Regions from separate parts of the Paenibacillus sp. FW507-14B1B genome, predicted to be linked through region 1. Evidence: predicted binding sites of a transcription regulator. Region 1 holds the regulator's gene; each other region holds the start of a gene.
The links. The regulator Rex, encoded in region 1, represses fermentation and respiration genes when NADH is low (regulators of the CRP and FNR family bind a similar motif). The targets are predictions, from matches to a motif close to TTGTGAAATATTTCACAA.

Region 1 (7,670 bases):
ACAGGAATGAATCCGATGAATACTTCTTTGGACCACTTAGGCATGGTTCCACACCTCCACTTTGCCCGGTTGACGAGGCAAAATAATAAACTTACCAGACTTTCCATCAGATAAACTTACATATACGTTCTGATCATCAATCTGCGCAGTTGCTTTAAACTCAGGTGAGCGTTTTGCCAATTCATCCAAAGATGTCTGAATATCCGTGTATTGTTTATTATCCATCGCTTCGGCGACGGATAGCATAGCATCATCCCACCACTCATTTAGCTGTTCTGATGAATGATCTTCAACCTCAATTTTTAATGCACGTTTTCCTACGACCGCCTTACCTTCTTTGTTTATATGTTCAACCAATCCACGTAAATTCGTGTCTGGCTTTAAATCAAGTTTCAAAGTGACGGTATCCTGGTTAATATCAATTTGAGAGCTTTTTACGCCTTCATACTGTGATACCACATTGATCAACGGATTCTGAAGAGCCATTTGCCGATACAGATACCATCCACCAAAAAGTACCGATGCCGAGATAACGACCGTCAGAACGATAGGAACAATACGTAGTTTCAATGAAGTTCCTCCTTGTTAAATAGATGATATATAGCCGGTCTATCTTATGATGCATACATAACGTATGTCTTCTTCTAACATATACTTGTATACGTTAAATACAAATATGAGTATATCACATCTTATATACTTTTTCATTTTCAAGCTGTGAAAATATTAAAAACTATTTAATTATTTTTTATGCAAACGCTTACATATATGAAATCAAACACACCCCATCCTAAATGAATGGAGTGTTATTATGCTTTACTGATTCGGTAATGTAATGTCTTCGCCGATTGGACGAGCATCCTGAAAACGGTAGAATCGGTATTTTGTTTCATTGTTTAGGTTATACAGCAGCTGCCATACATACTCACCCTCATACATTCCAGGGACGAGCCGTTCGATTACAGCACCAGGCAAATCTGAATTGATCTGAGCTCTTATCTGCGCTTCAGACTTACCGTCACTTAATAATTCTGTATGAACCGTGTCGGCTCCTCCGAATGGTTTATGCTCTTCTGTAAACTTAACCCATACAATAATGTCTTTGTTATCAACATTTTGACCTGTAATAACCCAATACAAACTATCCTTGTCCCAAACTGATTTATAAGTTTTATCCCTCTTAATCAGTCCACCATGTTCTTGAGCTGCTATAATAGCCGCATTTTCTTCTTTCCAAGTATCAGACATGACATAAGAATAATAAATTTGACAAGCCAATAATATGAGCAGAATTCCAGAAACGCTGGAGAGTATCCACTTTGTTTTTTTCTTCAATCTGCGTTCCTCGCTCCCTTGTTATTCCCTAAAGGGTTAACAGCCGTTCGAACGCACTTTGGGCTTCACGGCGAATCTTCTCTTCATCAAGCGTTAAACAATTACCATTCTTGACGATCTGTTTACCATCGACCCATACATGTTCCACATCCTTCGCACTTGCTGAATAGACGGCATGTGAGATGAAATCCGTGTGTGGTAAGAAATGGGCTTGATCCGTATTCAACGCAATAAAATCTGCTTTCATTCCTGGAGCTAGCGTACCAATTTCATCTAAGAATAGAGATTTAGCTCCATAGATGGTACCCATACGAAGTGCTTCCGATGCAGGTATTGCTGTCGGATCACCCGTAACACCTTTATGGATGAGAGCTGCTAAGCGCATTTCCTCGAACATATCCAGGTTGTTATTGCTAGCGGGACCATCTGTTCCTAAAGATACCGTAACACCTGCTTTAAGAAGCTCTGGCACCCTCGCTACACCACTTGCCAGTTTAAGATTACTCCCTGGGTTGTGAGACACAGCAACATTATGAGCTGCCAAAATTTCGATCTCTTCATCCGTTAAATGAACTCCATGCGCTACTAAAGTCGGTCTGGAGAACACACCTAGCTTTTGTAAATGAGCTACGGGTCTCAGACCATAATCCTGGACATTTTGCTGTACTTCTGCAGCGGTTTCGGACATATGTGTATGCAGTGGCAGATCCAGATCGTGTGCAACCTGAACAAATTTCTCAATGTAATCTGGAGGGCAAGTATATGGAGCATGTGGTGATATCATCGTTGTTATACGGCCGTCTGCTTTTCCATGCCAATCCTTGGCGAAAGCTGTAGCCTCATCCAATTTATGCTTCTGAACCTCTGGCGAACATAGTCCAATTACACCACGGGTTAACACACCACGCATGCCTGATTGTTCCGTTACTGCAGCGACCTGATCCATATGGTCGTACATATCCAGGTACGTTGTAGTGCCGCCTTTAAGCATTTCAACTAGCGAAAGGGAGGAACCCCAATATACATCATTCGCCGTGAATTTAGCTTCCATTGGCCACATTTTCTCCTGCAGCCATACCTGAAGTGCGAGGTCATCTCCATATCCACGGAGAAGTGACATCGCTGTATGTCCATGCGTATTGATTAAACCGGGCATAAAGAAAAGATGCGTACCATCAATGATTTCAATATCGGCCTCGACCTGCGGTTCTTCTTCGCCAAGGTAAGTTATACGATCATTCTCGACGACCATATATCCACACAGAATAGATTTCTCTTCCTGGAGGACAGCAAAGGTACCATTTTTGATCATCCACTTATGATTCGTCATGTTCGGCATCTTCCTTTCCGTTAACTAAGTAATAGGCCAAACTTTGAAGGTCTGTCGTGAAATCCGCCGTATGGATGCGAATTTGTGGTGGAGCTTTCAGAATCGTTGGAGCAAAATTGAGAATCGCTTCAATCCCCGCTGATATCAAACTATCTGCTACAGCTTGCGCCTCGACATCAGGAACTGTAATAATACCGATCCGAATTCCCTTCTCCTTGATTGTTGAAGTCAATTCTTCCATAGGCTGAACAACGATATTGTTAATGGATGTACCCACTTTCGGAGTATAAGCATCGAATATAGCTACAATCTTCATATTATCTTTCAAGAATGCGTTGTAGTTAGACAAGGCATGTCCAAGATTACCTGCACCAACAAGCACTACATTAATCTGCTGATCCAGTTTCAGTATATGCCGGATTTTTTCGATTAGGTATGTGACATCGTAGCCAATTCCCTTTCTACCGAAATCTCCGAAATAAGCAAGATCCTTGCGAATCTGTGCTGGGTTCAAATCTAGTTTTTGTCCTAACTCTTGCGAGGACACGGTTGCTACCTCCCGAACATGAAGTTCGTTTAGGTAACGTAAGTAAACGGGCAGTCTGCGTACTACGGCCTCCGAAATTTTTTCCGATTTCATGCATGCTCCCCCTAATAATAAACTCAAAATAATATTCTAATGTTCCTCTTCCTTCCCCATCCACTCCGTGATCCGAGAAACCATTTGCTCTGTTGGCATATGCTCCATCTTCGGTCCAGGTAGTGAATACAAGAAGTGCTTACCATAGTATGATTCAATTACACGGGTATCATATACAATGACGATTCCTTTATCTTGTGCTGTTCTTACAAGGCGTCCGAAGCCTTGTTTAAAGCGAATAACAGCCTGTGGCACAGATAGCTTCATGAATGGATTCTTCTTTTGTTGTTGAAGTAATTCACTCTTCGCCTCAACAAGCGGATGATTTGGCGGTTGAAATGGCAATCGGACAATAGCAAGGCACGTTAGAGCCTCCCCTGGAATATCAACACCTTCCCAGAACGAACTAGTTCCCAAAAGAACGGAAGCACTGCTATCTTGAAACCTGCGAATCAGCTTCGTTCGACTCGTTCCATCCATGCCTTGTCCAAGAACAGCGATGTCACTAGATGACAAGGCTTCTTTCAGAGGCTCATAAACCTGACGAAGCATACGGTAAGAGGTGAATAGCACTAACATGCGCCCACGCGTCACCATGGCCGTATCTGATAGAGATTGGACCAAAGTATTTACGAACAAAGGATCTCCAACGGTTCCCTTTACGCTCGGAAAGTCTCTTGGAATTAACAATAATGCTTGCTCCCGGTAATTAAAAGGAGAAGGAAGTTGAACGGTGTTTAATCGTCCTTGTTCCGAAGCTTCTTGAAGTCCCAAGTTATCAATCATATACTGAAACGATTTATCCACAGATAGGGTAGCAGACGTTAGGATCACGCTCTGTTTCTTGTCAAAAAATAATTCCTTCAACTGACTACTTACATCAACAGGTACCGCGTACATCTGCAATGATTTGCTGCGGAAATTCCCATTGGCCTCCATCCAGTAAACAATACCGTCATCATTCAAAGTCATAAAAAACTTCAAATTCTCACGATGTGAAGCCAAATCCTTAAAGAGTCCATTAATATCCGTAATCAAACTATCTGCACTGTAATCATCCAGTTCTTCACGAATCTCAGAAGTGAGTCGATCACCCTGTCGAACCACGTCACCTAAGGTTACATATATTTGATTCTCAAGTTCTGTTAAGCTAACCCAATCCTTAGGTTTCTTGGACGGCGAAAGACGAAGTGTAAATTGCCCCGACTCACCTGAAGTATCTCCACGCTCAGGTAAAAGACCAAAAAGGAGATCATTTAGGCGATCCCAACTCTCCTTAACCGTCAGAAGATCAGGATAGATCCGATCAATGACTGCTGTCCAATCCCCTGCCTTCTCATGTGCTGAGGTTTGAAGCAATTGACGCAGTGCTGGCAACTGTCCATTCCGGCTATCCTTATATAGGCGGGTCAGTGTATGAACCACAGTGAAATACTTCAAATTAAGCCCTAGATGCTTACCTGCCACATCTTCTAAATGATGTGCTTCATCTATGACAAGCCGTTCATAAGATGGCAAGAGCTGATGATTAGCCTTCACATCAGTGAACAATTTCGAATGATTCGTGATGACCACATCCGCAATTCCCGCTTCGTGTTTCGCACGATGGTAGAAGCATTTACGGAACCACGGGCAAGCACGGCCCAAACAAGAGTCCGATTCACTTGCAACCGTCTCCCAGTAATCTCCGCCCCGACCTCCAAGGTTAAGCTCTTCATCATCCCCTGTCTCTGTCTGAGCTAACCAGACAATCATCTGAGCAGATGTAATGATATCTTCTTTAGGTGTATTAAAATCTCTTCTGTTTATTTTATGTTCAAATTTTCTCAAACACAAATAATGCTGTCTTCCTTTGAAGACGGCGGCTTTAAACGGAAACGGTATTACCTTTGTCATTAATGGAATATCCCGTTCACGAAGCTGTTCTTGGAGGTTAATGGTATGTGTACTGACCATGACCTTCTGTTCTTGTTTCACACTCTGATATATGGAAGGAAGCAAATATCCTAACGATTTGCCCGTTCCTGTCCCCGCCTCAATCAGAAGATGCTTATCTTCTTCTAAAGCAGTCATGACTTCCTCGAACATAATGTCCTGAGCATCACGGCTTTCATATTGTGGCAGCGTCTCTCTAAGATTGTCGCGTACTTGAGACATATATTCATCAAAAGAAACATCTGCAAGCGGATTGTTCTCATTCTCAGCCCGTGGAGGCGCCATCTCCGTCCAATCCTCTATATTCAGAGCAAACTGGCGGAAGTATGTGAAGTTATCTGGTTCCTGAAGGGCTTGATTCTCTAAATTCACTCGCATTCCGTCAAAGAACCAACCTAGGTCACTGTCTTCATCTACAAAAAGATCACTAAGTCGTTGAATCGTGATGAGCGGTAACTGATCAAGCTCTTCGAGACACTTCAAGAGCGCATATGCGGTAGCCAGTGCATCACTGTCTGCTTGGTGTGGCCGATCATGCTCAAAGCCAAAGTGGGATGATACCATCCCAAGCTGATACGATGTTAGTGATGGGAAACAAATTTTCAAAAAGTGTATCGTATCAAGAATCCGTCCGCTAAAAGGCAAATAGCCACAGCGGTCGAGCGCATTTTGTAAAAAATTAAAGTCAAAGGCCACATTATGACCCACAAGTACAACATCATCGAGCATTGGTACCAGTTCCATCATCATTTCCTCTAGTGAAGGCGCATCTGCTACATCACTGTCCGAAATACCTGTTAAACCTGTAATAAACGGTGGAATCGGAATCCCGGGATTGACATAAGAGCCGTATACTCGGGAAATACTGCGATCTTCATCGATGATGGCCAGCCCCACTTGAATGATTTCATCGGCTGACTGGTTGCCCGTGGTTTCAAAATCCAATACGGCAAATTTCATGTTCGTATAAATCCCTTTCCTTCCAGTCTAAATAACAGCATAACAGAAGTCACGCCTTTTGAACATTATAGACATAAAAAAGACGATGCCGCAGACTCGACGTAAGAACACCGAGTGGGCATCGTTTTTGCACAGACTCCTATTCATAACAGCGATATCAATTGACTTCCGTATTGCAGCTGACCACGGTTTTTGTGGCAAACTTCCAGGTTATTGAGTGGATCGGGAAGCGTAGGATCACTTTGAATAGCTAGTGTAAAATAATCCCGTGCATTCTCTGTCCTTCCGTTAATAACCTGAATACACCCCAGTGCATTATAGATCATGGCTTGCAGAAACCTTTTATCGTCTGCGAGTGGCAGAATCGACATTAGATAATCTGAAGCTTCTACCGTTTCACCCAGATGCAGATGAGCCATCGCTTTATATAATCGGATCAGTAAGCTCTCGGGGTAAACGGATGCAGCAGCAGCAAACTGGGTAATTGCGGGCCTAAACATCAGTAACTTGTAGTAACCTTGACCGCGAATAAAGCTATCGAGCTGCAATTCAGGTGATTCAGTTGGCGGAAAAACCGGAGCTGTAGCTGCACTTTCACGGAATAAAGCCATTTTCTCTTCAAAATGAAGCCATTCGTCAATGATACCTTCGCTCATGCTCTTCAGCAAGTTCCAGTTATGAGCCAGTGCCTGTTTCTTGGGACCGTGTGCGGAAGGGTAATGCTTCACAATTTCATCTAACATGTTGTTCATTTCGTCGAATACATGCTGAAACATGGATTGCATCCCACCCCTAGCAGAAAAATGAGATCAGTGCGTCGTGCATGAGTTCATTTTTTGTTAAAGCGGTCTTTTTCATTCTCGAAACAAGCGCTACATTTTGGAGTGCGGTTCTTTATCGAATCGTTGCATGAATCTCACGATGCTCGGTAATAATCGGTTTGTTAGCGCCATCTACAATAACTACAGTTGGTTGATGGTTCTCATATTCTTCTTTGGACATCATGGCATAAGAAATAATAATTACATTATCACCTGGCTGAACAAGTCTTGCTGCCGCTCCATTCAGACAGATGACACCACTGCCGCGTTCTCCTGTAATAACATAAGTTTCAAGACGAGCTCCATTGTTATTGTTTACAATCTGAACCTTTTCATTCTCAAGGAGATCCGCTGCATCCATTAGGTCCTCGTCAATCGTAATGCTACCAACATAATTCAAATTAGCTTCCGTAACAGTTGCACGGTGGATCTTGGATTTCATCATTGTTCTAAACATGAGAAATACCCTCTTTCGCTTGGAATAATGCATTATCAATTAGTCTCGTCTTACCAAAACGTACCGCCAGCGCCATAATTGTCGCACAACCTGTATCCGCAAGCCTTGTCTCATTCTCTACTGGGGTCAATTCTGGAAAAGAAAGGACCTCAGCATAGTCGATTACCGCAATGGACGATTCAGATATGATAC
Region 2 (7,670 bases), on a different contig from region 1:
CAGTTTGAAAGCTCGATCGGGGTCTAGTAGGATTTCGGTATTTCATTTTCCTGGACGCGGGATTGGAGAAGATATCGTAAAGGATGTTGATTGGACTTCAGATCTGGATGGGGTGAGATCCTTATTTCAAAAGCTTCAGATGAAGGGCGCAACACCGACAGGACCAGCCTTACTTAAGGTGATTGATTATTATCGTTATGGTACACTAGATGGTAATCAATCATGGCTGGGTGATTCCGGCCAAGAGGAAGGGATGCTCGGTGACTACGTTGTCTAATTCCGGTTATCCGCCTGGAACCGTTATTACAGGGAAATGGCGGAAGAGTCGATACATCGTACAGCGGATGTTAGGCAAGGGGGCTAACGGCAGAGTCTATCTGGTACAACGGCCTGGACGTACGGAGCGTTATGCTTTAAAGATGGGATATGATACCCTTGATCTTCAATCGGAGATCAATGTATTAAACACGCTCAAAGAGCAGATGTCAGTTCCATACTTGGTAGAAGCTGATGACCATCAGGACAGCGCTGGGGAAGTTCCCTTCTATGTCATGAGATATGTTGAAGGAAGTCAGCTTCAGCGTTTCATTCGTTCACGGGGAAGAGAGTGGCTCGGTCTTGTGGGGCTTAAACTGCTCGAGCGACTCTCGGTGCTGCACCATTCTGGTTATATTTTTGGTGATCTAAAGCCTGAGAATGTAATCGTATCAACTTATGGGCAAGTGGAATTGATCGATTATGGCGGAGTTAGTGCTGTCGGCCGAAGTGTGAAGCAATTTACTGAGTGGTATGATCGTGGGTATTGGAATGCCGGGAGCCGGACCGGTGACGAAGGTTATGATCTGTTCTCGTTTGCCGTGATGTGTATTCAGCTATTGGATGAAGAGGCGCTTAAGACGGCCGCATCACAATTACCACAGGTCCGTCATGTCTCGGATCTTCAGGATGCACTACGAAAGAGCTCGCAGCTTAGGCCATATGCCGGCTGGTTGAGTAAAGCCCTTGCTGGCGAATTCGCAGATTCACGGGAAGCGGTGAACTATTGGAGAAGTCGTGTATATTCCCCATCCCGTTGGGACGGTGGGAACACGAAGACACCGCGGTGGCTTAGAAATTCTTTTGTTATGTCGCTTATTATTCTAGGTTGTGCGATATACTTATTGCTCCGTACATAATTCGTCATGCCGAATATTGCATATTATGGCCTGTTTATCGACAGAAAAAGGGGACATCAAAATTGGAACAGGATTGTTTGAGATCAATCGTTGAACGTGTTGAGGATGTGGCGCGCGAGAAGCAGCTATGGACTGCCCGTGATGTCATTATTGTTGCTGTCTCCGGAGGCCCGGATTCTGTAGCTTTATTACACGTTCTACATGAGATTTCAACTCGGAGTACACCTCTCAAACTGATATGTGCACATGTACATCATGGGTTTCGTCAGGAGTCCGACGATGAAGCTGTCATGGTTCAAAACCTAGGCGAAAGTTTAGGAATACCAGTAGAGACAGCTTATATCGATGTGCCTGCGTATATGGAGCAGAGTGGGAAAGGTGTGCAAGAGGCTGCTCGGGATAAAAGATATGAATTTCTCTTTGAGGTTGCTGAGAAGTATAGTGCAAGGTCCATTGCACTGGCTCACCATGCGGATGATCAAGCAGAAACGGTACTGATGCGATTATTGCGTGGAACGGGGCCATCTGGCCTTGCTGGTATGAAAATAAAAAGAGTTCAAAAAAATGTGGAACTGATCCGTCCGTTTCTTCGTATTAACAAGACGGACTTGATTGAGTTATGCGATCAACGCGGTTATTCCTATGCAGTGGATCATAGCAACTTGACGACAAAATATCGCCGTAATGCTGTTCGCTTAGAGGTACTTCCGTTTCTCGAACAGTATAATGGACAGATTTCATCTTCACTCAACCAGCTTGCAGAAGTTACGGGTGAGGAAGATGACTTCATGGAGCTCACTGCCGAGAATGCTTACCGCTCCCTTGTACGGGAGATCGATGGAAGGCTCGCATTCGACGCGCCTTCCTTTTTGGGCTTACATGTCGCTTTACAACGGCGTTTGATTAAACTAATATTAAATTATCTGTCGGCAGACCAGGAAAATACCGATTTCGTTAAGATCGAAACGGTCCGCCAAGGGGTTATACAGGAACGCCGAACCAATTGGCGTCTGGATTTAGGAGGCGGTTTGACCTGCATCCGTGAATACGGAGAGGTGAGTTTTTATCCTAAGCCGCTTGCAGGACAGGGGAACTACATATATCAATTGAATTCCCCCGATGGGCGGAATCTGGTTCTGCCGGAAATCGGAAAGATTTTAAAGCTTGTGCGTATGAATGGAGAGGAAATGAGGGATAGCATAAAGATGTCTTCTGGCGAGGCGTCATTTGATGCAGATCAACTTGTCTTCCCGTTAACCATACGTAGCAGGCGGCCCGGAGACAAGATAAAGATCATGGGATTAAACGGCAGCAAAAAGGTAAAAGATATTCTCATTGATGAGAAGATACCACCGTCTGTCCGTTCAGTTATCCCTATGGTTTGTGATGGTTCAGGTAGCATCGTGTGGATCCCGGGTGTAAGACGTTCTGTTCACGCCGCTGTTGGGCGGCATACAACATGTATTCTCCGCATGGAACTCGTGGATGCGGAGAAAGTGTAAAATCGGAATGGCCGTTTTTACACTTTCATAGTATAAACACGTAGGAGGTTCTCTCAGTTGCAAAATGACATTCAAGAAGTGCTTATCAGCGAAGAAGAAATACACGCTAAGGTTAAAGAATTAGGGGAAAAACTTAGCGCAGAATATGCGGGACGCGATCCTTTGGTGATTTGTGTTCTTAAAGGCGCGTTTATTTTCATGGCAGATCTGGTTAAGAACATTACGGTACCGATGGAATTAGATTTCATGGCAGTGTCGAGTTATGGTGCTTCAACAAAATCATCTGGTGTAGTAAAAATTATTAAAGATTTGGATGTATCTGTTGAAGGTAGAGACGTACTCATTGTTGAAGATATTATCGACAGTGGTCTGACACTAAGCTATTTAATCGAGCTGCTTGAGAATCGTAATGCCAAGTCGGTTGCTGTGGTGACTCTGTTTGATAAACCGGCACGCCGAACGGTAGATCTAGAGGCAGACTACACCGGGTTTGTTCTTCCCGATGAGTTTGTTGTAGGATATGGTCTCGATTATGCCGAGCATTACCGGAATCTCCCTTACATCGGGGTTTTGAAACCGGAGATTTACAGTAACTAATTGCCACGCTGGATCACAGATCACTGCTCTATCTTGTATATTTGAGATGGTTAGACAGGCTGTGGTAAAATATCTTATGTGTCTTTGAGAGGAGGTAGGGGATGAATCGGTTCATCCGGAATTCTGGTTTTTATTTGATTCTATTTTTAGTCGTGGTGGGCATCGTACAGTTCGTTACCAACGGCAACGAAGTAGCCGATACCCCTAGGTATGATCAGCTGCGGCAGGAAATTAAGGCCAACAACATTGAAGAAATAACGGCTCAATTTGACGGTTATGCATATCTTGTAACCGGTAAATATAAGAAAGTTGACGAAGATAAGTCAGCAAACTTCTCAACCTATATCCCAGCCACTGATGAAGCGATGAATGAACTTGTTCAAGCGAGCGAACAGAATAAGATTCAGTTCAACGTTAAGAAAATGGAAGGCCAGAGTATTTGGCTGACATTGTTATCATCTTTCATTCCGCTCGTAATCATGTTTGTTCTGTTCTTCTTCCTGTTTAACCAGGCTCAAGGCGGCGGCGGCAAAGTGATGAACTTTGGTAAGAGTAAAGCCCGTCTATATAATGAAGAGAAGAAGAAGATTACGTTCGAGGATGTTGCAGGAGCTGACGAGGAGAAGCAAGAGCTCGTTGAAGTTGTTGATTTCCTTAAAGATCCGCGTAAATTTAACACAGTAGGCGCTCGTATTCCTAAGGGTGTGCTTCTTGTGGGCCCTCCAGGTACAGGTAAAACCCTCCTAGCTCGTGCAGTTGCGGGTGAAGCAGGCGTGCCATTCTTCAGTATCTCCGGTTCTGACTTCGTTGAAATGTTCGTCGGTGTCGGTGCATCTCGTGTTCGTGACTTGTTCGAGAACGCGAAGAAGAATGCTCCATGTATTATCTTTATCGATGAGATTGATGCGGTTGGTCGTCAACGTGGTGCAGGACTTGGCGGCGGACATGACGAACGTGAGCAGACGCTTAACCAATTGCTCGTAGAAATGGACGGCTTTGGAGCTAACGAAGGTATCATCATCGTAGCTGCGACAAACCGCCCAGATATTCTTGACCCTGCCCTGCTTCGTCCAGGTCGTTTTGACCGTCAGATTACGGTTGACCGTCCGGATGTGAAGGGGCGTGAGGCAGTATTGAAAGTTCACGCACGTAACAAGCCGCTTACGAAAGACGTTAAGCTCGATATCGTGGCGAAACGGACGACCGGCTTTACCGGTGCTGATCTGGAGAACCTTCTAAACGAAGCGGCATTGCTTGCAGCACGTCGTAATCGTAAAGACATCTCCATGCGTGAGGTGGATGAAGCTATCGACCGCGTTATTGTTGGTACTGAGAAGCGCAGCCGCGTGATCAGTGATCGCGAGAAGCGTATCGTAGCTTATCACGAAGCAGGTCATACCATTGTTGGTTATTTCCTAGAGCATGCTGATATGGTTCATAAAGTAACGATCATTCCGCGTGGACGCGCTGGTGGATACGTAATTATGATGCCTAAAGAAGATCGTATGCTTGTAACGAAGCAAGAACTTCTCGACCGCGTTACCGGTTTGCTTGGTGGCCGTGTAGCGGAGGAACTGTTCATTGGTGAAATCGGAACCGGTGCTTACAGTGACTTCCAACAGGCGACAGGTATTATCCGCAGCATGATTGTGGAATACGGTATGAGTGAGAAACTCGGACCTATGCAGTTCGGTACATCACAAGGTCAAGTATTCTTGGGACGTGATATCGGACATGAGCAGAACTACAGTGATCAGATCGCTTATGAAATCGATCAGGAAATGCAACGCTTCATCAATGATTGTTATGAGAAGTGTAAGCAGGTGCTCACTGAGCACGCTAAGGAAGTTCACCTGATTGCAAATACACTCCTTGAGGAAGAGACACTGGAACTTGAGCAAATCAAGCAATTGATTGAGACAGGTGCTCTCAGTGACAAAGATTCAGGAGACGGCGGTCAAGGATCATCCGAGAATGGAGAGCCAATCATCGATAACATTGGTGACGTTCGTGTTCGGATCCAAGGCAAAGATGAGGCTGAACAGCCTAAATCAAGCGAAGATATCCCGAACAATCCATTAGACGGTAATGATTCAGAACGTAAAGGTCCGGACGACACTACACCTCCAGATGGATCGGACAACGGTAACAACAGATTGACATAATAAATGCGATAAAAACATCGCATTCCGAATAAAAACAAAGAACCGGAGAACGATCATTCGTTTTCCGGTTCTTTTTGTGCTTCTTATCACATTGACAGTCATTCGAACCTTGTGTACATTAGGTGATAAACGAAAGGTGCTTCCTTTCACAAAGGGGATACCAGCATCTTGAGTATGTTCAACAGCGGTCATGTAATGGGCCGCAATACATAAGGGGAGAGGGTCGCTCGTGGAAGCTTTGGCATTGGAGCGTAAAGCGGAACAAAACCGTGAACTGCGCGAACGCTTGATGCAGTTGAAGAAGGAACGTAATGCTATTATCTTGGCGCACTACTATCAAAGGGATGAAATTCAGGAAGTAGCTGATTTCCGGGGGGATTCGTTCTTGCTTGCCCAGAAGGCTGCTCAGACGGATGCTGATGTTATCGTATTTTGTGGTGTACACTTCATGGGGGAAAGTGCGAAAATTTTAGCCCCAAATAAGACGGTGATCATACCTGATGAACGCGCAGGATGCCCTATGGCAGATATGGTTAACGTGGATGGACTTCGTAAATTGAAAGCGCAGCACCCAAATGCTAAGGTGGTCACATATATTAACTCTTCAGCTGAGATCAAGGCAGAGACAGATATTTGCTGTACGTCTTCTAACGCAGTAAAGGTGATTCAATCTGTCGATTCTGATGAGATTATCTGGGTCCCAGATAAGAACCTCGGCCACTACGTTCAGCAGCATACGGACAAAAAGCTAATCATCTGGGAAGGTTATTGCAATACGCATGATATGCTGACCGTTAAGGATGTCGTTGAGATGAAAGCTAAATATCCGAATGCTGAATTTGTTGTTCATCCAGAATGTCGTCCAGAAGTCGTTGAAATGGGTGATTTTGTAGGTAGTACAACGGCTATTCTTGAATATTGCAGAGACTCCTCATGCAAGGAATTCATTGTTGGAACGGAAGATGGTACAGGATATCAGCTTCGTCTAGATAGTCCCGATAAATCGTTCCACTTTGCAACAAAGTTTCTTGTATGTCCGAATATGAAAGTAAATAATCTTAAGAAGCTGGTTAAATGTCTTGAGACAATGAAGCCTCAAATTTATGTACCGCCCGTTGTTGCGGAAAAAGCTAGAACCTCATTAGAGCGCATGTTACAAGTAAAGTAGCATGCGCTACTCTTCGCTAAAAGACAGGTGAATCACGTGATACCGCAGTATTTGATTGATTTTGATCTGCAGGATTTACCGGTGATTGAAACGGATGTGATCGTGATCGGTTCAGGTATTGCCGGATTATATACGGCGATTGAAGCGAGTACGGACTGTAGCGTACTGCTCATCACCAAGAAATCACTGTTAGAGAGCAATACGCGATATGCCCAAGGTGGCATTGCGGCTGTAACGGCAGAAGATGACTCTCCTGCGTATCATCGACATGATACGCTTTTGGCAGGTGCTGGCCTATGCTCCTCTGAAGCTGTTGATGTGCTGGTTCATGAAGGTCCGGCCGGTGTGCAGGAGTTAATCCGATTAGGAACCTCCTTTGATGTTGAAGATGGTGAAATTGCTTTGACCAAGGAGGGGGCACATAGCCATAGGCGGATTTTACATGCGAATGGAGATGCAACTGGATATGAAATCGTCCGTGCACTCTCCCTTCAGGTTGAACAGCTTCACAATGTAACGGTGTGGGACGATCATTTTGTTATAGATTTAATTACACAAGACAATGAATGTCTAGGCGCTTTGGTGCAAATGCCAGATGGCAGTCGTGTATTTGTGCGGGGACAGGCGACCGTGTTATGCTCCGGTGGTGCAGGTCAATTGTACCGCTATACAACGAACCCTGAAGTTGCTACATCAGATGGGATTGCAATGGCTTACCGAGCAGGTGCCGAGATTAGAGATATGGAGTTTGTACAGTTTCATCCGACAGCACTCAGCTATCCTGGAGCGCCTAGATTTTTAATATCTGAGGCAGTTCGGGGTGAAGGTGCTTATTTGCGGAATATTAAAGGTGAGCGCTTCATGGAGAAATACCACGAGCTATTGGAACTGGCTCCAAGAGACATCGTAGCCAGAGCTATTGTAAGTGAAATGGAAGAGACACGCTCCACCTTTGTATATCTCGATATTACACATGAGTCACCTGAGATGGTGAAGCATCGTTTCCCAACGATTTATGAGACATGTATGCGTTACGGGCTCGATCTAACAACAGATTGGATTC
Region 3 (7,670 bases), 170 kb from region 1:
CGGAGTGGGTGTACTTTCAAGCGTGGACAAGGGAATATATTTTATTTCCGCCCTGGACATGAGACGTATCCTACGTACTACAATCCTGAGATCATTAAAGTAATCTCTAATGGTATCCGTTGGGCAGCGCTAAATGCCCTTACAGTTAAGCCTGTATTCGGAAATAGCCAGCCAGTCCGCTCATTGCGTGTTCTAGTATAGTCAAATTCTGTTCTGAATAGAAGGTTGCCCATAGCGATGTTTGGGTGACCTTCTTTTTTCTGTTTCATGCATATAAAGGTTATAACTGGGTAAATGTATATATTAAGTAGAATCTTATAAAATATTCCCCCTTTTGTATTCGGTAAGTCATCGCTATAATAGATAGATAATATAGAGAGACAACAATTTACAGATCAATGGTTTTCAGTTCCAAGAATATATGGTATTATTATATGTACTAACTAATTGTAAGTTTTATGAAGAAACACAACTAGGTAGTGTGACTCTGTAAAGAGGTGAATGATATGGAAGCTACGAATCTCTGCTTATGTCCTCGTTTTGAGTCCGCATTTGCTTTCCTAGGAAAGCGCTGGAATGGGCTGATTATTCAGACACTGATGAGTGGTCCCAAACGTTTTAAGGATATTTCAAACTTCATTCCATCGATGAGTGACAAAATGCTGTCCGAACGAATGAAAGATTTGGAAAGTGAAGGGATCTTAATCCGCCATGTTTATCCTGAAACTCCAGTTCGGATTGAATACGAGTTGACTGATAAGGGAAGAGCACTGAAACCCGTTATGGAACAGATTTCGAACTGGGCTGAGCAATGGGTAAAGTAAAAAGATAAGATGTTTCACAGAAACCCTAGCCCAAAGCTTAATGCTTTGGGCAGGGTTTTTTCTAATTTAACAAGAGGACTTGCACCACAAGTTATCCTGTGTAGTATAATTTGAAAAAAGCTCTGAAACACATTCAAGGAGGCGATTCTTTATGAAAGATACGGTCAAACTACCGCATATTCATTATGGACAAGAGGAAGCCGCCGAGCTTGAGAGGGCTTCTTTAAGAGTACAGCATATTTTTGATAAGACTCAGAATCTTTTGGAACAATATTTGCCCGTTTCTTTAAGAAATGCGCTATCTGGAATAGATTCTGATGCGAGGGATCAAAGGTACTCGATCCGAAGCAATCAGGAAAGTGGAATATTTCAGAAATGGGTTAAGAGTCCAAAAGGATGGAAGTGTATTGGATACGAGAGATACAACGAATTGCTGATGGATGGAGATTCATCGAAATCGAGTTCAATCATGGATGCCCAAGAAACAGCTATACTCCATGACAAGGGTCTTACCGGCAGAATGCTGCAAATGGTCATTTGGTCATTGTTCGAGAAGATACAGCTCCTACATCCATTTTTGGGTGATGATCCGTTTTTTACTGACGATGAAATGGAAGTTATATCTAATTATTTAGTGCCAACATACTTAAGTCCTTTACCCTTGAAGGAAAGAGGTAAAGATTTCAAGACCCTTTCGACGAGAATTCCTTTATACCAGGAACATATTCCAGCGCCTTCACTAGTTATGTCCACAGAAGGTGTCAGTGTATCGGGCAATTGGATGACAGGAGTTGATCTAAGTTCGAAAGGTTTTACCGGTCTTCGTCCGTATCTAAAAATTCCTCAAGGTGGGCGAGCATACTTGAAAGCGTTAATTGTATAAATGAGATTATGATGAGACAGTGAAAGCTGTCTTTTTTTTGTATCTTTTTTAATAAATATTGTGAAAGTATTCACAATTGGTGTGAACATAATCACAATAAGCATTAAATTTTAAATGTATAATGTTGCCATAGAGCATAATTTTGGAAATTCAAAGCGCAGGACATTCAAATCTGAACATGAGGACGGCTTGCTCACAGACATATCAAGCAGGCTGGTTATGCCTTTAAGGAGGAAGAGAACATGACTGGAGATCACAAACAAAAGCTAGTTGTCGTCGGTAATGGTATGGCCGGAATCAGTACGGTGGAGCAAATCATTAAATTAGGTGGCGCTTATAATATTACCGTGTTCGGCAGCGAACCACACCCGAACTATAATCGGATTATGTTATCTTATGTGCTTGAGGGAAGCAAAACGGTAGATGATATCGTACTGAATGATTGGAATTGGTATAAAGAAAATGATATTACACTTTACACCGGAACAACCGTCACAAAAATAGATGAAGAAAACAAGGTAGTGGTGGCTGAGAATGGCCTCGAGGTTCCATATGATCGAGTAATCATTGCCACAGGTTCAAATCCGTTCATTCTTCCTGTACCAGGTAGCGACAAAAAAGGTGTTGTTGGTTTTAGAGACATTGCTGATTGTAGCCAAATGCTTGCAGCGGCTAAGTTGTATAAGAAAGCTGCGGTTATAGGCGGTGGCCTTCTGGGTCTTGAAGCTGCTAAGGGACTTGTCAATTTAGGCATGGATGTGACAGTCGTCCACTTGATGAAAGATCTTATGGAGCGTCAGCTTGATCATCAGGCATCGGCTATGCTTCAAGCAGAGCTGGAGAGACAAGGAATAAAGTTTGCCATGGGCAAACAGACTGCCGAGTTGTTGGGTGAAGATCGAGTTACTGGGCTTCGTTTTAGTGATGGAACAGAATTAGAAGCGGGGTTTGTCGTCATGGCTGTCGGGATTAAACCGAATGTGGCTGTGGCACAGGCAAGCGGAATTGAAGTTAATCGCGGGATCGTGGTGGATGATTATCTTCAGACATCGATGGCAAACGTGTATGCTGTCGGAGAATGTGATGAACACCGGGGAGTTTGCTACGGCCTCGTAGCACCATTATTCGAACAAGGTATGGTGCTTGCGAAGCATCTATGCGGTGTAGACACCATGCCATATGAAGGATCGGTCGTTTCGACCAAGCTGAAAATCAGTGGAGTAGATGTATTCTCGGCCGGTGAGTTTATTGAAGGTCCAGAGCACACTGTCATTGTAGCTAAGGATGAATGGAAAAAAACATATAAAAAGATTCTGCTTAAAGACAATGTGATCGTTGGTGCTGTTTTGTTCGGAGATGTGACTGAATCGGCAGCTCTGCAGAAGCTAATCAAGCAGGAAGCCTTAATGACAGATGAAATATACAGTACGGTGATGGGTACGGGCTGCTGTGGTGGAGGTGCGAATAAAGGAGCTTCGATCGAAAACATGGCGGACGAAGAAATTGTCTGTGGATGTAATGGGGTAACGAAGAAGAATATTGTGGATGCGGTAACGCTTCAAGGCCTGACCACTGTGGATGAAATTAAAGCATGTACAGGTGCAACCCGTTCGTGTGGCGGATGTAAACCCGTTGTAGAACAGATCTTGCAATATGTCCTTGGAGACGGTTTCCAAACTGTAGCTAAGCAAGGAATATGTGGATGTACGACACATAGCCGTGATGAAATCGTAACTGAGATTCGTGCCAAAGGATTAAGAACGACCAGAGAAGTTATGAACGTTTTGGAATGGAATAATCCTGAAGGGTGCTCGAAGTGCCGCCCAGCGATTAACTATTACTTAGGTATGATTTATCCTGAAACCCATGAAGATGAGAAGGAATCGCGCTTTGTTAATGAACGGATGAATGCTAATATCCAGAAGGATGGTACGTATACAGTTGTTCCCCGGATGTATGGAGGTGTAACGACACCAGAGGATTTGAAGCGGATTGCAGACGTTTCGCTCAAATATGACGTTAAGGTCGTGAAGGTCACGGGTGGACAGCGCCTAGATCTTATCGGTGTGAAGAAGGAAGATTTACCTAAGGTGTGGGAAGAGCTCGAGATGCCTTCGGGTTACGCCTATGCCAAATCCCTTCGTACTGTAAAAACATGTGTAGGTTCGACATTCTGTCGTTTTGGAACACAGGACTCGATGGGCATGGGAGCACAGCTTGAGAAAAAATTCGAGAGACTGGATCTTCCCGCCAAGTTCAAAATGGCTGTAAATGGCTGCCCACGTAACTGTGCAGAATCGTGTACCAAAGATATAGGTATCGTTGGTAATGATGGAGGTTGGGAAATTTTCATCGGTGGGAACGGCGGAATTAAGGCGCGTATTGCAGACACTTTCTGTAAGGTGAAAACGGATGAAGAACTATTTGAAGTATGTGGTGCTATTATCCAGTACTATCGTGAAACAGGTAACTATCTGGAGAGAACTTCGGAATGGGTAGAACGTATGGGGCTTGATCATATCAAAAAAGTTATTCTTGAGGATCATGAAGAGCGCAAAGCTTTAGTTGAAAGAATCGAGGTTGCCCTGCAGCAGGTGGAAGAGCCATGGCAGAAAGTGATCAAGGATAGTCAAATCCGTAAAGCATTATTTCAAGATGTTAGTCCTGTAGTCGCTGAGTAGATTGTAGTAAGGGAGATGATGACATATGAAGACTAGTCAGTATATAGCTATTGGTAAAATTGACGAGTTTATGGTGCGAATCGGAAGGGTTGTGGTAATGGAGAACGAGGAGATTGCGGTGTTCAGAACATCTGATGGCCGATTTTTTGCACTAGAGAATAAGAACCCACACCCGAAAGGTGGGCCAATTGCGGAGGGAATTGTATCAGGTCATTATCTATATGATCCTTTATATGATTGGCGAATTGACTTGGAGACTGGAAATGTGCAGGAGCCTGACAGTGGAAAAGTCCGGACTTATACCATCCGACTAGAGAATGATATTGTACAGATTGCCGTGTAGTGAATAGCGATTACTCGGAATAACAATTCAGGAGGTACCCCTATGTTTACACAGGGAGTGGAAACCATCATTGAAGCAGCAGTCAAGAAGAAGGAACAGATGAATGCGAGTATGACTCGTTATATAGTCTCAGCTATGCTTGCCGGCGCCTACATTGGAATTGGAATCATTCTGATCTTTAAGTTGGGAGCTCCGTTTGCAGTAGAAGGATCACCGTTACAGACTTTAGTCATGGGTGCATCATTCGGGATTGCATTGACATTAGTTGTTTTTGCAGGAGCGGAGCTGTTTACCGGTAACAATATGTTTTTCACGATGAGTACTCTAGCTGGGCGAACATCCATCAGAGATACATTGAAGAACTGGGTGATCGTATTCCTTGGTAACCTTGGTGGGGCAGTGCTTCTTAGCTTATTGATATGGGGAACCGGCTTGTTTAAAGCTATTCCATCGGATCATTTGCTCTTTACGGTTGCAGCTAATAAGATGAATACACCGTTTATGGAGCTGTTTTTCCGAGGCATCTTGTGTAATTGGCTTGTCTGTCTTGCGCTGTGGATGGGAAGTCGTGCAAAGGAGGACACTGCGAAGCTTATACTTATGTGGTGGTGCTTGTTCGCCTTTATTGCTACCGGTTATGAACACAGTGTTGCGAATATGACACTTCTGTCCTTGGCAACGATATTACCCGGCCATCCAGAGACAATTTCGATAACCGGCTGGGTAAGCAATATGATTCCGGTCACGCTTGGTAATATCATAGGGGGAGGCTTGTTCGTTGGGATGGCTTACTGGTTCATGTCTCCGGTAAAAGGGAAAAAGATAATGTAATCTACATTAAAACACAGATAAAGAAAGGGGACGTTCTAAAGCCAGATGTATGGCTTACAGAGCGCCCCTTTGGTTATATCCTCCAAAACAGTCTACCGGTGTTCTACTAAGTCGATCGCACCCAGTACGATGTGGGCAAGACCGAATCCGAGAATTCCAGTTGCGGCAAGTTTGTACTTACTGCTGCTAAATAGAGCGGCGCCAGAAGCAGATACTACTGTTCCAAGAACGGCAGGAATCAAACCTTCTCTCATGCGAAACACTCCCTAGTGATTGATTTGGAAAGACCTCGTTATTGTGGACTGTGTATCGTTTTTTATGCACCCCATAACAAAAAGACACCCGGAATCAAATATCATATTCGGGTGTCTTTAGGCTAACTATACAAACAGATTAGATCCGGCAAATTTCATGCGGGCATAGTTCACAGTGGCATATTTCTTGAAGTGCAGCTAAGTCTTTAATAACGATCATCCCGCTGATATATTCCACGACATCTTTCTTACGAAGATCACTGAGCATGCGGTTTACGCTCTCACGAGTAGCTCCGATCATATTTGATAGATCTGTATGTGTAATTTTCTTATTAATTAGAATCGATTGATCTTCAAGAGTCTCACCATAGGTGTTACTAAGACGGATCAGCGTTGAGCTAAGGGCACCCGGTTTACCATACATCATAAGGTCTCTAAATTTCGTTTGAGTAATACGATGATGGATTCCCATCCATTTCATAAAGTCGATCGCAAAATCACAGTGTTGGCAGATAAGGATTTCTAAATCTTTATGTTCAATGACTCCGACTTCACTTTCTTCAAGAACTTCAGCCGAGAAGCTGTGCTTCGTGCTAAAGAATGGATCCGCCTGACCAACCATGTCGCCAGCTTGATACATATATAGTATAAGTTCTTTTCCTTCGTCAGTCGATTTCGTTAATTTAATACGCCCACGCTTAATGTAATATAATTTATCTGAAAAATCGCCTTCCCAAAAGAGATGTGATCCTTCCGGAATGATACGATCCTTCATGCTTACAAGCAGACGGTTTAGATTTTGCTCCGAGAAACAGCTGGTATTTCCTTGGGTTACGATGACACTATCCAATGTTTTCATGTCTATATCCCCTAACTCCTTCATATTTTCGGTTAAATTTAAATTAATTATAACGTGAATACATTCACTTGTGGGGGAGGAAACCACGGTAAAAGTGGCGAAATTTCAAACATTGTGATTATTTTCACTTTAAACAAGGGGGAACAAGTGCAAGAATACACAGACAAATGCGTCATAGAAGCGATGTAAGCGTTTCAAATCATTTCAGAAAAAAAACATTTAACTTTGTGAAAAAATTCACTATCTTTTTGGAGATCCCTGTGATATGATCAAGGTGTAGAGAGATAATAAACATTTTTTTACAGGAGGATGAGGGGAATGGCTATCAAGAACAATGGAGTTACTCAGGTAAAAGAGCAAACAGCAGGTGAGTATATTCAGGGTTTAATTGACAAAGCGAAACGCGCAAGTGAACAGTTTAAAGCTCTGAACCAAGAGCAGATTGATGGGATTGTTCAAGCAATGGCACTTGCAGGTCTGGAGAAACACATGCATTTAGCTAAATTGGCAGTGCAAGAAACAGGGCGAGGTGTCTATGAAGACAAAATCATCAAGAATATGTTCGCTACTGAATACATCCACAACAGCATTAAATACGATAAAACCGTTGGCGTAATTGAAGATAATCCATACGGTAACTATCAGAAAATTGCTGAACCTGTTGGGATCATTATGGGGATTACACCAGTAACGAACCCAACTTCAACCACCATCTTTAAAGCGCTCATATCCATTAAGACGAAAAATCCAATTATCTTCGGGTTCCATCCATCCGCACAACAGTGCAGCCGAGAAACAGCCAAGATATTGCTAGAAGCAGCGGTGAAGCACGGTGCACCAGAAGATTGTATTCAATGGATCGATGCTCCATCCATGGATAAAACCAATACACTAATGAACCACCCTGATGTTGCATGCATCCTGGCTACTGGTGGATCTGCAATGGTTAAGGCAGCATACAGCTGTGGTAAACCAGCGCTTGGTGTTGGACCTGG

Region 2: the regulator Rex is predicted to act here: its motif matches at 5,514-5,531, upstream of nadA (quinolinate synthase NadA).
Region 3: the regulator Rex is predicted to act here: its motif matches at 1,766-1,783, upstream of nirB (nitrite reductase large subunit NirB).

The regions. Positions count from the first base shown of each region.
Region 1 covers NZ_JBYSWS010000001.1:993,527-1,001,196, forward strand. The annotation lists gene AC3WJJ_RS04655 (AAA family ATPase) at 1-44, opposite strand, end outside; gene AC3WJJ_RS04660 (hypothetical protein) at 37-570, opposite strand; gene AC3WJJ_RS04665 (cell wall elongation regulator TseB-like domain-containing protein) at 817-1,335, opposite strand; gene AC3WJJ_RS04670 (amidohydrolase) at 1,364-2,665, opposite strand; gene AC3WJJ_RS04675 (redox-sensing transcriptional repressor Rex) at 2,652-3,305, opposite strand; gene dinG (ATP-dependent DNA helicase DinG) at 3,342-6,200, opposite strand; gene AC3WJJ_RS04685 (tetratricopeptide repeat protein) at 6,344-6,976, opposite strand; gene panD (aspartate 1-decarboxylase) at 7,095-7,478, opposite strand; gene panC (pantoate--beta-alanine ligase) at 7,471-7,670, opposite strand, start outside.
Region 2 covers NZ_JBYSWS010000009.1:14,656-22,325, reverse strand. The annotation lists gene AC3WJJ_RS24830 (vWA domain-containing protein) at 1-277, shown strand, start outside; gene AC3WJJ_RS24825 (serine/threonine protein kinase) at 261-1,175, shown strand; gene tilS (tRNA lysidine(34) synthetase TilS) at 1,238-2,677, shown strand; gene hpt (hypoxanthine phosphoribosyltransferase) at 2,735-3,274, shown strand; gene ftsH (ATP-dependent zinc metalloprotease FtsH) at 3,376-5,439, shown strand; gene nadA (quinolinate synthase NadA) at 5,669-6,607, shown strand; gene nadB (L-aspartate oxidase) at 6,644-7,670, shown strand, end outside.
Region 3 covers NZ_JBYSWS010000001.1:1,161,301-1,168,970, reverse strand. The annotation lists gene AC3WJJ_RS05605 (ThuA domain-containing protein) at 1-201, shown strand, start outside; gene AC3WJJ_RS05600 (winged helix-turn-helix transcriptional regulator) at 507-824, shown strand; gene AC3WJJ_RS05595 (hypothetical protein) at 976-1,707, shown strand; gene nirB (nitrite reductase large subunit NirB) at 1,950-4,388, shown strand; gene nirD (nitrite reductase small subunit NirD) at 4,414-4,731, shown strand; gene AC3WJJ_RS05580 (formate/nitrite transporter family protein) at 4,774-5,562, shown strand; gene AC3WJJ_RS05575 (asparagine synthase) at 5,655-5,816, opposite strand; gene AC3WJJ_RS05570 (Crp/Fnr family transcriptional regulator) at 5,956-6,675, opposite strand; gene adhE (bifunctional acetaldehyde-CoA/alcohol dehydrogenase) at 6,994-7,670, shown strand, end outside.